2 regions of the Streptomyces sp. 5-10 genome follow, and region 2 is predicted to be linked to the other one. Evidence: riboswitches for the same ligand, from Rfam matches in the RefSeq annotation. Region 2 holds a riboswitch; the other holds the start of a gene.
The links. Region 2 has a riboswitch for cyclic di-AMP ahead of IEJ02_RS35245 (M23 family metallopeptidase). Riboswitches for the same ligand answer to the same signal wherever they lie in the genome.
Positions count from the first base shown of each region.

Region 1: another riboswitch for cyclic di-AMP. It lies ahead of IEJ02_RS42805 (LysM peptidoglycan-binding domain-containing protein); the one in region 2 lies ahead of IEJ02_RS35245 (M23 family metallopeptidase).

Region 1 is NZ_JACVYG010000070.1:10,962-18,672, reverse strand. Features, by position in the region: gene IEJ02_RS42810 (transglycosylase family protein) at 153-1,067, shown strand; cyclic di-AMP (ydaO/yuaA leader) riboswitch at 1,322-1,489, shown strand; gene IEJ02_RS42805 (LysM peptidoglycan-binding domain-containing protein) at 1,496-2,194, shown strand; gene eno (phosphopyruvate hydratase) at 2,531-3,811, shown strand; gene IEJ02_RS42795 (FtsB family cell division protein) at 3,916-4,398, shown strand; gene IEJ02_RS42790 (DUF501 domain-containing protein) at 4,469-5,065, shown strand; gene IEJ02_RS42785 (Ppx/GppA phosphatase family protein) at 5,062-6,021, shown strand; gene IEJ02_RS42780 (NAD(P)/FAD-dependent oxidoreductase) at 6,416-7,711, shown strand, end outside.
Region 2 is NZ_JACVYG010000043.1:59,696-67,406, reverse strand. Features, by position in the region: gene IEJ02_RS35280 (DNA cytosine methyltransferase) at 1-464, opposite strand, end outside; gene IEJ02_RS35275 (ATP-binding protein) at 707-1,342, opposite strand; gene IEJ02_RS35270 (helix-turn-helix domain-containing protein) at 1,570-2,415, shown strand; gene IEJ02_RS35265 (DUF397 domain-containing protein) at 2,415-2,624, shown strand; gene IEJ02_RS35260 (hypothetical protein) at 2,727-3,035, shown strand; gene IEJ02_RS35255 (hypothetical protein) at 3,110-3,409, shown strand; gene IEJ02_RS35250 (aldo/keto reductase) at 3,550-4,494, opposite strand; gene IEJ02_RS35245 (M23 family metallopeptidase) at 4,708-5,961, opposite strand; cyclic di-AMP (ydaO/yuaA leader) riboswitch at 5,973-6,108, opposite strand; gene IEJ02_RS35240 (PP2C family protein-serine/threonine phosphatase) at 6,392-7,711, opposite strand, start outside.

The sequences.
Region 1 (7,711 bases), on a different contig from region 2:
CTCGCTATGTTCACCGGCGAACCTTGTCGCCGTAGCGCGATAGCGCCATAAGAGAGGTCAATCGCATGCGTTCCGGTAATGGTCGACACCGTCGCCCCCGTCAGGCCCCGGCCATCATCGTGGCGGCGGGGGTCACGGGAGCGGGCCTCGCCATGCCCCTCTTCGGGGCGGCCGGCGCACAGGCCGCCCAGACCACCACATGGGATCACGTCGCCGAGTGCGAGAGCGGCGGTATGTGGAGCGCCAACGAGGGCAACGGCTTCTACGGCGGGCTCCAGCTGACCCTCGACATGTGGAAGAAGTACGGCGGCACGGAGTACGCCCCGCGCCCCGACCTCGCCAGCCGCTCCCAGCAGATATCCGTCGCCGAGGCGATCCTCGGCGACCGCGGCCCCGACGCCTGGCCGAGCTGTGCGCTGGGCGCCGGGCTCACCGACGGCGGCGGCGCCCCCGATGTGGACCCCGGCGGCACGGCCACCCCGGACCCGGGGACGGGCCGTGACGGGGGCGACCTGGGGGACCGGGGGCGGGACGGCTCCTCCTCGGACGCGGACCGCTCGGGGACGTCCGGCAGCGCCGACAAGCCGGACGCGCCGGACGCTTCCGGGTCGGCCGAGGACCCGGAGGCGCCCCACACCTCCAAGTCCCCCGACGGTCTGGACGGCTCCGCGTCGGACGACCCGGCGTCGGACGGCCCCTCGGGCTCGGACACCCCCTCGGCGTCGGACGGCTCCAGGGACCCCTCGGCGGACCCCTCCGCCGACCCCGCGCCCTCCGGCCGCCACCGCGGCGACCCGGACGCCGGGGAGCGGGCCGACGACGGCGACGCGGGGAGCGCACGGCCCTCCGGGCGCCATGCCTCGCGCGGCGCGTCGGACCGCGACGAGAGCGCCACGGGCGACGCTTACACTGTTCGCCGCGGTGACAGCCTGTCAGGGATCGCCGAGCACCAGAATGTGGCCCGGGGTTGGAAAGAGCTCTACGAATCCAACGAGGACCTCATCGGAACCGACCCCGATCTGATCATCCCTGGTCAGCGACTTGACCTCACCATCAGGGAGCAGTGATTCGGGGGGAATTGCCCGATCTGGGCCCGGTGAGACATACATCTCGTCACATTTTACGGGCCGCACCTCGTGTCCGATCCCTCCTCACCCGGCCCCACCTGCGCGGATGTGGGCCGGGTGAGATCAATTACAGCCCCATTCACTGCCCTTGGGGTGTTTGAACCTTCTTGGAAGGTGTGTTTAACGTCTTTCCGCTCGCCACCGCGGGCACCGTCGATCGTCACGCCGAATCCTGCCGGCGGTCGGGGGGAACCGACGCGTCAGCGCCGAAGGCAGGAGCGGGGGACCCAAGGTAGGTGCCGAATGGCCTGTGGAAACGGGCTCGTCGGCTAGGGGTGAAGCCGGGAGCGACCATCGTGACCGGCCGGGCAACTCACGTCCGAACCCGACAGCTCACCTCGTAGGCGTCGGTGAGGAAACGAACCAAAATGCTCAAGTCCAACGGGAAGCACCGCCGCCCCTCCAAGGCCACCCGTATCGCCGCGCTCACCGGTCTCGCCGGTGCCGCCGTGGCGGCACCGCTCATCGGGGCGACCTCCGCCTCCGCGGCCACCACCTCGCAGTGGGACCAGGTCGCGCAGTGCGAGTCCGGTGGCAACTGGTCGATCAACACCGGCAACGGTTACTACGGCGGCCTGCAGTTCTCGAGCTCCACCTGGGCCGCCTACGGCGGCACGGCCTACGCCTCCACCGCGGACAAGGCCAGCAAGGCCCAGCAGATCCAGATCGCCGAGAAGGTCCTGGGCAGCCAGGGCAAGGGCGCCTGGCCGGTCTGCGGCAAGGGTCTGACCTCCGGCGGCAGCCCGTCCGCCCCGTCCGCGCCCTCCGGCTCGCAGAGCCAGTCCTCGGCGACCACCAAGTCGGCCCCGGCCGCCCAGCCGGCCCAGCCGAAGGCGCAGCCCAAGGCACAGCCGCACACCGCGCCCGAGCACGCCGCGCGGCAGCAGACCCGTGGCCCGATCAAGAAGGGTGACGGCGAGTACAAGGTCAAGTCCGGCGACACCCTCGGCAAGATCGCCAAGGCCCACGACGTCAAGGGCGGCTGGAAGAAGCTCTTCGAGCTGAACAAGGACATCGTGGAGCAGGCCGACCTGATCTTCCCGGGCCAGCAGCTGCACCTCCGCTGAGCCACGGCCACGGCCTCGGTCATGGCCACGGCCTCGGCCTCGGTCATGGCCACGGCCTCGGCCTCGGTCATGGCCACGGACACGGCCCAGGCCTGAGGACTCCCCCCAGGGACCTCTCCTGAGGCCGGCCCCGAGAACGAGCCCCGGCCGGGCGTGCCGCCCACTATGGCGCGCCCTGCCGGGGCTTTCCCAATGCACAAGAAATCTGGATTTTTGATCCAGAATCTGGCTTTTTGTGTCACGCCCCTGTCTCGTGGGGCGGGCGAACGCGGGGCGCAGCCCTCCCGGCCCGTTAGGCTCGTGCTGCTACCGCAGACCCATACGAAGGAGAACCTCGTGCCGTCCATCGACGTCGTCGTAGCTCGCGAGATCCTCGACTCGCGAGGCAACCCCACGGTCGAGGTCGAGGTTGGCCTCGACGACGGCAGCACCGGCCGTGCCGCCGTGCCGTCCGGCGCCTCCACCGGCGCCTTCGAGGCCCTCGAGCTCCGTGACGGCGACAAGAACCGCTACAACGGCAAGGGCGTGGAGAAGGCCGTCCTCGCCGTGATCGAGCAGATCGGCCCCGAGCTGGTCGGCTATGACGCCACCGAGCAGCGGCTGATCGACCAGGCGATGTTCGACCTGGACGCCACCCCGGACAAGTCCTCGCTCGGTGCCAACGCGATCCTCGGCGTCTCCCTCGCCGTCGCGCACGCCGCCTCCGAGGCGTCCGACCTCCCCCTCTTCCGTTACCTCGGCGGCCCGAACGCCCATCTGCTGCCGGTGCCGATGATGAACATCCTCAACGGCGGGTCGCACGCCGACTCCAATGTGGACATCCAGGAGTTCATGATCGCGCCCGTGGGCGCGGAGTCCTTCTCCGAGGCCCTGCGCTGGGGCGCCGAGGTCTACCACACCCTGAAGTCCGTGCTGAAGGAGCGCGGCCTGTCCACCGGCCTGGGCGACGAGGGCGGTTTCGCGCCGAACCTCGGCTCCAACCGCGAGGCCCTCGACCTGATCGTCGAGGCGATCAAGAAGGCCGGCTACCAGCCGGGCCAGGACATCGCGCTCGCGCTGGACGTCGCCGCCTCCGAGTTCTACAAGGACGGCACCTACCAGTTCGAGGGCCAGTCCCGCTCCGCCGCCGAGATGACCTCGTACTACGCCGAGCTGGTCGCCGCGTACCCGCTGGTCTCCATCGAGGACCCGCTGAACGAGGAGGACTGGGACGGCTGGAAGACCATCACCGAGCAGCTCGGCGACAAGGTCCAGCTGGTCGGCGACGACCTCTTCGTCACCAACCCCGAGCGGCTGTCCCGCGGCATCGACAGCGACACCGCGAACGCCCTGCTGGTCAAGGTCAACCAGATCGGCTCGCTGACCGAGACCCTCGACGCGGTCGAGCTGGCCCAGCGCAACGGCTACAAGTGCATGATGTCCCACCGCTCCGGTGAGACCGAGGACGTCACCATCGCCGACCTGGCCGTCGCCACCAACTGCGGCCAGATCAAGACCGGCGCCCCGGCCCGCTCCGAGCGGGTGGCCAAGTACAACCAGCTGCTGCGCATCGAGGAGATCCTCGACGACGCCGCGGTGTACGCGGGCCGTTCCGCCTTCCCGCGCTTCAAGGGCTGAGCGGACACGTCTGACGCCCGTCCCCGGCCGCGGTCCCGTACCGTGGCCGGGGACGGCGTCGCTCGACGGCGTTACCCAAGCGAAGTCATCACCGGGGAGGCGACGTGCCGGCGGATCGGGAACGGTTCTCCACCGCGACCAGGCTCAAGGCGCTCGGCGAGCACGCCGCCGCCCGGGTCTACCGCGTGCGCACCAAGCGCCGCCGCGGCCGGCTGACCGGCCGGGCCGCCCTGCTCGCGCTGGTCGTCTGCTCCCTCGTCGTGGCGCTCGCCTATCCGATGCGGCAGTACATCTCCCAGCGCTCCGACATCGCCAAGCAGCGGCAAGAGGCCCAGCGGGCCCGCGAGGACGTGAAGAAGCTGCGGGAGCGGAAGGCCCGGCTGCGCGACCCCGCCTACACCGAGCAGCAGGCCCGGGAGCGGCTGCACTTCCTGATGCCGGGGGAGACCGGCTACAGCGTGGTGGACGGCACCGGCCTCACCGAGCACTCCACCGACCAGGGCGCGGCCGGCCGCCCCTGGTACACCAACCTCTGGGACGCCGTGGACACGGCGGACGCGGCGGGGGCGGGCGGCACGCGCCGCTGAGGCGCCGCGCTCCGGCCGCCGGCCGCACCCGGCGTTCGAACCGAAACGAAGAAGAAGAGCTTTCCCACTCATGGACACGCCCCCGCCCCAGACGGAGCCCACCGCGCCCACCGACGCGGACATCCACGCCGTACGGGAGCAGCTGAACCGCGTGCCCCGGGGCCTGCGCGCGGTTCAGCACCGCTGCCCCTGCGGCAATCCGGACGTCGTGGAGACCGCGCCGCGGCTCGAGGACGGTACGCCCTTCCCCACCCTCTATTACCTGACCTGCCCGCGCGCCGCGTCCGCGATCGGCACGCTGGAGGCCGAGGGCGTGATGAAGGAGATGACGGCCCGGCTGGGCACCGACCCCGAACTGGCCGCCGCCTACCGCGCCGCCCACGAGGACTACATCGCGCGCCGCGACGCCATCGAGGTGCTCCGGGGCTTCCCCAGCGCGGGCGGGATGCCGGACCGGGTGAAGTGCCTGCACGTGCTGGTGGCCCACTCCCTCGCGGCCGGCCCCGGGGTCAATCCGCTCGGGGACGAGGCGATCGCGATGCTGCCGGAGTGGTGGCGCAAGGGCCCGTGTGTGAGCCCCTGCGGGACCGATGACCCGAGCCGGGACCGGGCCGAGGAGCCGAGCCGGGATCGGACCGATGACCCGAGCCGTGAGGAGAGCGCATGACCCGCGTCGCCGCCGTGGACTGCGGCACCAACTCGATCCGGCTCCTGGTGGCGGACGCCGATCCGGCCACCGGGGAGCTGATCGAGCTCGACCGCCGGATGAAGATCGTCCGGCTGGGCCAGGGTGTGGACCGCACGGGTCGGCTCGCCCCCGAGGCCCTGGAGCGCACCTTCGCCGCCTGCCGCGAGTACGCGGAGGTCGTGGCGGAGCTGGGCACCGAGCGCGTCCGCTTCGTGGCCACCTCCGCATCCCGGGACGCCGAGAACCGCGAGGAGTTCGTGCGCGGGGTCGTGGAGATCCTGGGCGTGGAGCCCGAGGTGATCACCGGGGACCAGGAGGCGGAGTTCTCCTTCACCGGGGCCACCAAGGAGCTCAGCGGCCGGACCCATGTGCCCGGGCCGTATCTGGTGGTGGACATCGGCGGCGGTTCGACGGAGTTCGTCGAGGGCGGCGAGGAGGTGCGGGCGGCCCGCAGCGTGGACATCGGCTGCGTCCGGCTGACCGAGCGCCATCTGGTGGTGGACGGCAGGATCAGCGATCCCCCGACGGAGGATCAGATCGCCGCCATACGGGCCGATGTGGAGCAGGCGCTGGACCTCGCCGAGCGCACCGTGCCGCTCGCCCGCGCCTGCCGTCCCGCGGACGGCCACGCGCTGGTCGGGCTGGCCGGTTCGGTCACCACCGTGGCCGGGATCGCGCTGGGCCTGAAGGAGTACGACTCCTCCGCGATCCACCACTCCCGGATCAGTCTCGGCCAGGTCCGCGAGATCACGGGCAAGCTGCTCCGCTCCAGCCATGCCGAGCGGGCGGAGATCCCGGTGATGCATCCGGGGCGGGTCGATGTGATCGGCGCGGGGGCGCTCATCCTGCTTTCGATCATGGAAAGGACCGGCGCCGAGGAGGTCGTGGTGAGTGAACACGACATCCTCGACGGGATCGCCTGGAGCATCGCCTGAGCGGGCGGGATAACGTATGAGCGGCCGCGGAACCCCCTTCGGGGGCGCTCCGCGAGCCGCCTCCGAGAAAGTTCGTGAAACTCTTCACATGAAAAAGGCCCCTGGTGACCGCCCGATGCGGCGCTCTGGGGCGGTTTCGGCGGCCGGGCCCCGTAACTGACCGGATCGTGAGGTGTCGGGGCGGCGTTCGGCGCCTCCGCGCCCACCGTCTGGTCTACTCCCGCGTTCAGTCACAAGCCCTGTTCAGAGGGGTGGGAACGTGTCGATCCGGTCAGTGGTTCCCCTCCGCCCGTATGGCGTCCATCACGGGGGCGGCGGAGTGTAGCAGATACCCTCACCATGCTTGTGAAGGGGCTCACGAGGTGCCCCCCCAAGGGTGCTGGATACTCGAATCATGAGCACCACGGAGCGTCCCAGGATCCTCGTTGTAGGCGGTGGGTACGTTGGCTTGTACGCGGCGCGCCGCATTCTGAAGAAGATGCGGTACGGCGAGGCGACCGTCACGGTCGTCGACCCTCGCTCGTACATGACGTACCAGCCCTTCCTCCCCGAAGCTGCGGCCGGCAGCATCTCCCCGCGCCACGTCGTGGTTCCGCTGCGGCGCGTGCTCCCCAAGGCGGAGGTCCTCACCGGCCGCGTGTCGACCATCGACCAGGACCGCAAGGTCGCCGTCATCCAGCCGCTCGTCGGCGAGACGTACGAGCTTCCCTTCGACTACCTGGTCGTCGCCCTCGGCGCGGTCTCCCGCACCTTCCCGATCCCCGGTCTCGCCGAGAACGGTATCGGTATGAAGGGCATAGAGGAGGCCATCGGCCTGCGCAACCACGTCCTCGAGCAGCTCGACAAGGCCGACTCCACCACGGACGAGGAGATCCGCCGCAAGGCGCTCACCTTCGTCTTCGTCGGCGGTGGCTTCGCCGGCGCGGAGACCATCGGCGAGGTCGAGGACATGGCCCGCGACGCGGCCAAGTACTACCCGAACGTGAAGCGCGAGGACATGCGCTTCATCCTCGTCGACGCCGCCGACAAGATCCTCCCCGAGGTGGGCCCGAAGCTGGGCAAGTGGGGTCTGGAGCACCTGCAGAAGCGCGGTGTCGAGGTCTACCTCGAGACCTCGATGAACTCCTGCGTCGACGGCCATGTCGTCCTCAAGAACGGCCTCGAGGTCGACTCCAGCACCATCGTGTGGACCGCGGGCGTCAAGCCCAACCCGGCGCTGGCCCGGTTCGGCCTCCCGCTCGGCCCGCGCGGCCATGTGGACACCGCCCCGACCCTCCAGGTCCAGGGCAGCGACTACATCTGGGCCGCCGGTGACAACGCCCAGGTCCCGGACCTCGCCACCGGCGAGGGCGCCTGGTGCCCGCCGAACGCCCAGCACGCGCTGCGCCAGGCCAAGGTCCTCGGTGACAACGTGGTCTCCGGCATGCGGGGCTTCCCGCAGAAGGACTACAAGCACGCCAACAAGGGCGCCGTCGCGGGTCTGGGCCTCCACAAGGGCGTCGCGATGATCGTCTTCGGCAAGATGAAGATCAAGCTGAAGGGCCGCCTGGCCTGGTACATGCACCGTGGCTACCACGGCATGGCCATGCCGACCTTCAACCGCAAGATCCGGGTGCTCGCCGACTGGACGCTGGGGATGTTCCTCAAGCGCGAGGTCGTCTCGCTCGGCGCCATCGAGAACCCCCGCGAG
Region 2 (7,711 bases):
GCTTCATGAAGACGAGAGACAATCTTATCGCGGTAGGAACGGAATTTATCAGGAGGTGAAAGCAAACCTCTTACATTCTCGATCATCACCGCCTTGGGCTTAAGCTCATCGACTAGGCCCAGCATCGCCGGGAACAAGTCTCGTTCGTCGTCCTCACCAAGCTGCTTACCGGCTGCCGAGAAAGGCGGGCAAGGGACACCTCCTGCAAGCAGGTCGAGTTGACCGTCTTCAAGCCCTAGCGTCTGCTTCAAGTCAGCAGGATCCAGTTGAGTGAGGTCCTGCTTCATGACTTCGCACGCTCCCCATGCGAGGTTCTTGACGTTGTGTTCAAGTGTGGCGCATGCGTGTTCGTCGATCTCAATCAGTGCCCGATGGCGAAACCCTGCTGCGTGCAAGCCGACGGCTTGGCCTCCTGCTCCGGCGCAGATCTCTACAGACGTGAAGTGGGACTCGGTGTTGGACATACACCCTCCTTCAAAGTGCCATGAGTGGACGCTTCGCGGCCCACCATCACAGAGGGTGACAGACCCCACTGACAACGACTCTGACCAGCCGCACGACGAGTTGGGCCGTTCTCGGAAGCCCACCTTCGTCAGCATGCGCACACACACGATATTGCTTAGGGACGAGCCTGCACGAGCGCGGGGCTCTCTGTCGGCCCTGCGCTCGTGCTGACGAAGCTCAGCACGCTCCTTGCTGTTCGGCCTCATACTGCTGGTGTCTCTCCAGCCTCGAAGCGGGTCTGGGCTCGATCGAGAATGTCGTCCGGGTCGAGGCGATGTGCGCTGAGCCAGTGCAGCAAGTCCAGGACCAGGCTGGTCGCTGACTCTTCCAGGACGGGACGGTGGGTGAGCCGTGCTGCCGAGTCGCCGATCGTGTGGCCGTATGCCTCCATGACGGTCGTTGCGCGCTGGATGCGGCGGCGAGATTCGTCCGGGGCCAGGGGAAGCTCACACCAGACCGCTTTGCCGACCGCCGTGCGGGTCGTGCCCCATGCCGCTGAGAAGCCGGCGACGAGTTGCAGGCCCCGGCCGGACTCCTCCTCGGATGCCGGGTGGAGGTTCTGGGGTTCCTTGTGGCTGTTGTCGTGCAGTTCCATGCGGAGCTGATCAGCGTCCGCGTCGAGGACGAGGGTGGCCGCTGTGCCCTGACCGACGTGTTTGATCACGTTCGACGCCAGCTCGGTGACGATCAGTTGTGCTTCGTCGACAAGGGTCGGCATACCCCAGGCGGCCAGTTCTGCACTCACTGCTCGGCGCAGGTCGGCCACTTGAGGGGCTTCGGCCGTGAAGGGGAGAACACATCGGCGTGGTCGGGGTTCGGTGACTGCGTAGCGGTACATGGCCACACTCCCTTGGGCGCCACGTCAGCGCTGCACCCAGCCGTGTCCGTACGGCTGCGCTGCGTAGCCTCACTGTCGCGAGTATGGCATTGAGAAGTCTCGCCATGTAACTTTTCACAGCGCTCTCGAAAGGGTGAATCCGGCGGTTCGCCAACTTCGCCCGGTCATAGCCTTGTTACCGCTGGCCTCGTCCTTCACTGCCAGCCCCAGAGGAAGAGGTAGCCGTCATGCCAGCGCGGGCCACTACCCGTCGACGCCAACTCGGCGTCATGATGCGCAAGCTCCGGGCCCGTAAGGGGATGACACTGGAGGAGGCAGGCCGGCTCGTCGGGATTTCGAAAGCGACGGTCAGCCGGTACGAGACGCAGGAAGGGCCTGTGAAGTGGCCGATCGTGGACGCGCTGTGCCGTGAGTACGGAGCGAGTGAGGCAGAACGGAAGGCCGTGGTCGGCCTCGCCAAGGACGCGAAGCGCCAGGGGTGGTGGACCTCCTTCGCGGATTCTCTGCCGGAGAGCATGAATCTCCTCTTCACGTTGGAGGACGAGGCAGTCCGAGAGGATCACTTCGCCTGTCTGTATGTGCCGGGGCTTCTGCAGACTCGCGGCTATACAGAAGCGGTGCAGCACGCATCGGAGATGAGGCTGTCCGCAGAGGAGATCGCGCGGCTGGTCGACCTTCGGATGAAGCGGCAGGAGATCCTGAGCCGTCCGAAGCCACCGCATCTGTGGGCCATCCTCGATGAGTCGGTGATTCGGCGGGTGGTCGGTTCGCGTGAGGTGATGCGAGAGCAGCTGAGTCACTTGTTGCGCGCCAACGAGTCGCCTGACATCACGCTCCAGGTCCTGCCGTTCGCCAAGGGCGCGCACTCAGCGGCCATGGGGAGCTTCGTGATCCTCGGGGGTGCCGAGCCCTCGCTGGACGTCGTCTACGTCGACATCCACGTCGGCTCGCTCTTCATGGAGAAGGATGAGGAACTGGAGCGTTACCGGGTCGCGTTCGACTACCTTCGCGCTCAGGCGCTGGACATGGCCTCGTCCTCCGCCCTCATCGAACGCGTCCGTGAGGAGATCTGATGCGCGAGCCCTGCATATCCGACAGAGACGGTGGCTGGTTCAAGTCCTCCTACAGCGGTGCCGGCAACACCGAATGTGTCGAAGCTGCTTTCTGGCCGGGCTCGACCGCCGTGCGGGACTCCAAGGATCCGGGCGGGCCCGTGATCGGGGTCTCGCATCGCGCGTGGGCGGACTTCGTGGCGGCCGTGCGGGATGGGCGGTTGGGTTGAGGTCCGTTTTCGCGAAGATCTGACCGGCTGCTGCGTACGTCGATCTGACCGCCCTACCAAGGCCACTTGCCCGGGGCAGGGGCTGCGGACGATCATTCGGGGATGAGAGCCGAGGTGCGGGCATTCGTTGCCGATGGGCCGCTTCCCGATGTGGGGGCGAGCGGGGAAGAGATCGACAGGCGCGTCGAGCAGCTGGATGCGATCTCCAGACCGGTCACGGCCCAGGAGGCCAGGGCTCTGGCCGACTGCTTCGGTCCGGACGATTGCCATGGCGTCGCCTGGACGCTGCTGCACCTCATCGAGACGGGCCCGAACCCCGTCCTCACCGTCAAGCCGGAGCCGGACGCCAACGAATGGCACGACCGTCTCTGGACGCGGGCCTTGAATGCGGGGCTCGTGGAGGAAGACTGACGAGCCGGCGACGGTTCCCCGTGTCAGCTGCGTAGGGTCGGGGCCAGGAGATCCTTGGAGTGGGAGGTATGGGGATGGCTGGAGTGCCGGCGGGGGTTGTGGCTGCGGGTGGGTTGGTCGGGGGGTATTCGGTGGCTCGGTGGACCAAGAGGCGGCCCTTGGGTGGGGTTGCCCTCGCGGCTGCCGGGGCGGTGGCCGCTCGGGGGTGGCGGGAGAAGGCGGGGAACGGGACCGCCGCCGCGCTCAGTGCGGCATACGTCGCCGCGTTCGCCGGGTCGCATCCGCTGGCGAAGAAGATCGGGGCCTGGCCGTCCGTCTTCGCCGTCGCGGGTGGCGTCGCCCTCGCGTCCTGGGCCCTTGCCGATCGGCGGTGACCCTCGCCGATCGGCGGCAAGGGTCCTGGGTCGTACGTAGCGGTTCGCGTACGTGCGGGTGGCTCGGGCGGGGGTTGTTGCCCGCCCCGCCGTTCTATCGTCCACCGGGCGGGCCGCGCCCGGCCCGCCCCGCTTTCCGGTCAGTCCGATGCCGACGTCAGCAGGTCCAGTTCCGGCTGGGTCAGCTTGAGGTCGACCGAGGCCAGGAGGGCGGGGAGCTGGTCGACGGAGCTGGCGCTGGCCAGGGTGGCCGCGACCGTGGGCTGGGCGAGGAGCCAGGCCAGGGCGACCGTGGCGGGCTCGGTGCGGTGGTTGGCGGCGACGTCGTCCAGGGCGGCGAGGACCTTCTGGCCGCGCTCGGTCTCCAGGTACTTGGCCGCGCCCGTGGAGCGGGGGCTGTCGACGGCCATGCCCGGGCGGTACTTGCCGGTGAGGAAGCCGGACGCCAGGGAGTAGTACGGGATCGTCGCCAGGTCGTGGCGGGCGGCGACCTCGGAGAGCTCGCCCTCGAAGGTGTCGCGCGAGACCAGGTTGTAGTGCGGCTGGAGGGCGACGTAGCGGGCCAGGTTCTCCCGGGTGGAGAAGGCCAGCTGGGCCTCCAGGCGGTCCGCGCCGATGTTGGACGCGGCGATCTCGCGGACCTTGCCCTCCCTGACCAGCTCGTCCAGGGTGGTGATGATCTCCTCCACCGGCACCGACGGGTCGTCGTAGTGGGTGTAGTAGAGGTCGATGTAGTCGGTGCGCAGCCGCTGGAGGGACTCCTCGACGCCCGATTTGATGGCGGACGAGGTCAGCCCGCGCGGCTCAGGTGAGCCGGCGCCCACCTTGGTGGCGAGGACGATGTCGGAGCGGTTGCCGCGGGAGGCGAACCAGTTGCCGAGGATGGTCTCGGACTCGCCGCCCTCGTTGCCCGGCACCCAGGCGGAGTAGACATCGGCGGTGTCGATGAAATTGCCGCCGGCCGCCACGTAGGCGTCGAGCACCCGGAAGGACTCGGCCTCGTTCGCGGTCCAGCCGAAGACGTTCCCGCCGAGGGAGAGCGGGAAGACGGACAGGTCACCGATCTTCTGCGTGTTGTCAGCCATACATCTTCACAACGGTTGGCTGGACGGGGTTGTTCCGGCTGGCGGCGTGTGTTCGTGAAGGTCGGGGGCGTCGGGGCGTAAAGCCTCGTCGGACGTAAAGCCTCGTCGGACGTAAAGCCCCGTCTGGCCGTAAAGCCCCGTCGGGACGTCATCGGGACGTAAACCGGCGGCCCTGGCGTCAAGGGGGGAGAGAGCGTCAGGGCCGCCGGCGTATCAGGGGTTCAGCCCGTGCTGGCGCAGCCAGGGCATCGGGTCGATCGGCGAGCCGCCGCCCGGCCGGACCTCGAGGTGGAGGTGCGGGCCGGTCACATTGCCGGTGGCGCCGACGCGGGCGATGACCTCGCCCGTCGACACCTTGCCGGAGGTGACCACCATCGAGGACAGGTGGCAGAACCAGAGCTCGGTGCCGTCGCTCAGGGTCAGCACGATGCGGTAGCCGTACGAACCGGCCCAGCCCGCCTGGGTGATGGTGCCGCCGTGCGGCGCCTTGACCGGGGTGCCGGTCGGTGCGGCGAAGTCCTGGCCGGTGTGGTCGGCCGACCACATGTCGCCCGCCTGGCCGAAGCCGGCGGTCAGGGTGTACGAGCCGACGGGGAGGGTGTACTCGGCCGCGAGCCTGGCCTGGCGCTCGGCCGCGGCCTTCTTCTCGGCCGCCTCCTTCGCCCGCTGCTCGGCGGCCCGCTTCTCCGCCTCGGCCTTGGCCTTCCGCTTGGCGGCCGCCTCCGCGGCCTGGTCGGCGGCCTTTTCCGCGGCGGACCTGGCCTCCTTGGCGGCGGCCTGTGCCGCGGCGGTGCGGCTGTCCTCGTCCGCCGCGTTCTGCTGGTTCTCGGCCTGCTGGAGGATGCGGGCGCGGAGCGCCTCACCGGCGTCGGTGGTGCCGCGCTGCTCGTCCTCGCTGGTCAGACCGGCCTGGGAGAGCGGGGCGGCGGCGGTCTGCGCGTCGCTGCTGTCGTCCGACGCCCAGGACCCGATGCCCGGCAGGTCCTTGGCGGCGGGCAGGCTGGCCTTGACCTCATCGGCGACATGGCCGAGATCCGGCATGGATATGGGGAGCGCGGGACGGTCCTTGGCGCTGGCCATACCGCCCGCACCGACCGCCGCGATCACGCCGACCCCGAGGACGGCGCCGCTGCGCGCCATGGTTCCGCCCCGCTGCTTGGCCACGCGGTGCCGGCCGCGTACGGGAGCGATGGACTCCTCGGTCGGGTTCCACTCCTCCCAGGTCTCGGCCTCGAATCCGGTGCCCGGGCCCTCGGAGGCGCCCTCATCCGCGTAGCGGTCGTCGGGCGCGAATGCGTATCGGTCGTCGGGGGTGAACCCGTAACGGTCGTCGGGGGCGAATCGGCCGTCCCCCGAGCTCATCCCGCCGCCGGCGTCGAAGCCGGGGCCGTAGGCGGTGGCGGTCCCCAAACCGCCTCCCCGTGTGCGATACGGAGCCTCGTCCAGGACAGACCTGTTGGACGCCACGAAGGCGCACTCCTTTCCTTCCCTCTCGCCTACCGGGTTAGCTGACGGGTTCGGAGCAGGAAGGTCTCCTACGGGTCAGGTTCGACCCGATTCACCCCAAGGTTGTTGGTTCCCCGGTTCCCTTGGTGCTGCTGGTGGTGCGGTGCTGCCGCTGTGCGTACGGGATTCGGCGACGGCGCACGGTGCCGCCCTTGCGACGGTTGTGACGACCGCGCTGCGTTATCGAACGTTAATAGAGAGCGCGATGTGATTCCAAGCTGTTCCGAGGAATCCGCGCACCTTTGGCATGAACTTAGCGCTCAGGAGGGGACATATGGGGGTGGTTCGATGGGCGGGGCAAGAGTTGGCAAAACCGCTTACGGATCGATCGTGCGTCAATTGTTATGCGGAGGGGGCTCGGTCGGTTACGCACGGTGTGCGGCCGGGTCGGCTACGAGGGTGTGGGTTTCGCCCTGTCGTTCGCTCTGTCGTTCCCTCTGTCGGTCCCTCTGTCGGTCCCTCCGTCGTTCCGCCCGTCGTTGTCCCGTCCGCCGTTGTCCCGTCCGTTGCCGCGGGCCGGGGTCCGACGGACCGCCAGCAGCGCCATGTCGTCCGGCGTCCCGCCACCCGTATGGCGCTCGACATCGGCCACCAACGCGTCCAGCAGCTCCTGCGGACCGGCGAAGCGGCGGCCGCGCAGCCGCTCCTCCGGGTCGTAGAACGCGCCATGGCGGTCCCGGGCCTCCGTCACCCCGTCCGTGAACAGCAGCAGCGTCTCGCCCTCCGCGAACGCCAGCTCCATCACCCGGTCCGGCCAGCCGGCCAACTCCACCATCCCCACCGGCAGCGCCGGTGCCTCCGGCTCCAGGGCGCGCACCGCGCCGTCCCCCTCCAGGAGCAGCGGCGCCGGATGGCCGCGGTTGATCAGCCGCAGGGTGGAGTCGCCGCGCGGAATTTCGGCCACCACCGCCGTCGTGAACCCCTCGAACACCTCCAGGTCGGCCCGCCGGGCGCCCTCGCGCTGCAGCGCCCGCTCCAGGCGGCCCACGAGCGCCTCCAGGGTCGTCTCCTGCTCCGCCGCCTCCCGGAAGCAGCCCAGGAGGATCGCCACGACCTCCACGGCCCCCAGTCCCTTGCCGCGTACGTCCCCGACGGCCAGCCGTACGCCGTGCGGGGTGTCCTGGACCGCGTACAGGTCACCGCCGATCGCCGCGTATTTCTCCGCCGGTACGTAGCGCGCGGCGACCTCCAGCCCGGCGAGCCGGGCGGGCGGCGCGGGCAGGACGGCGCGCTGGGCCGCCTCCGCGACACCGCGCGCCGAGGCGAGCCGGTGGTAGCTGCGGCGTACGACGCGGTTGATCACCACCGCCAGCGCGGTCACGGTCGCCACCGTGATGATCTCGGTGGCCGCCTGGGTCGGGTCCCGCACCCCGTGCAACTCCGCCAGCAGACAGGTGGCGAGGACGGCGACGACCGCCGTGACGATGGTCTGACGCAACCGTAAGAGCGCCGCGGCGACCAAGGGGGCGGCGGCGAAGAACGGCGAGGCGGTGTAGCCGGGCGGAGCGGCCAGGTCGAAGGCGACGCCGCCGAGGACGAGGACGGCGGGGACCCAGCGGGCCATCCGGCGGCCCGGGGGCTCCTTACCGCCCTCCTCCGCCGAAGCGGGCCCCGCGGTGGGCCCGGCGGTGGGCCCGGCGGACGCGTCGGCGGCGGCACCGGCCGCGGCGCCGGTGTCGATGAGCCTACGGAGGCGGGTGGTGGGGCGGCG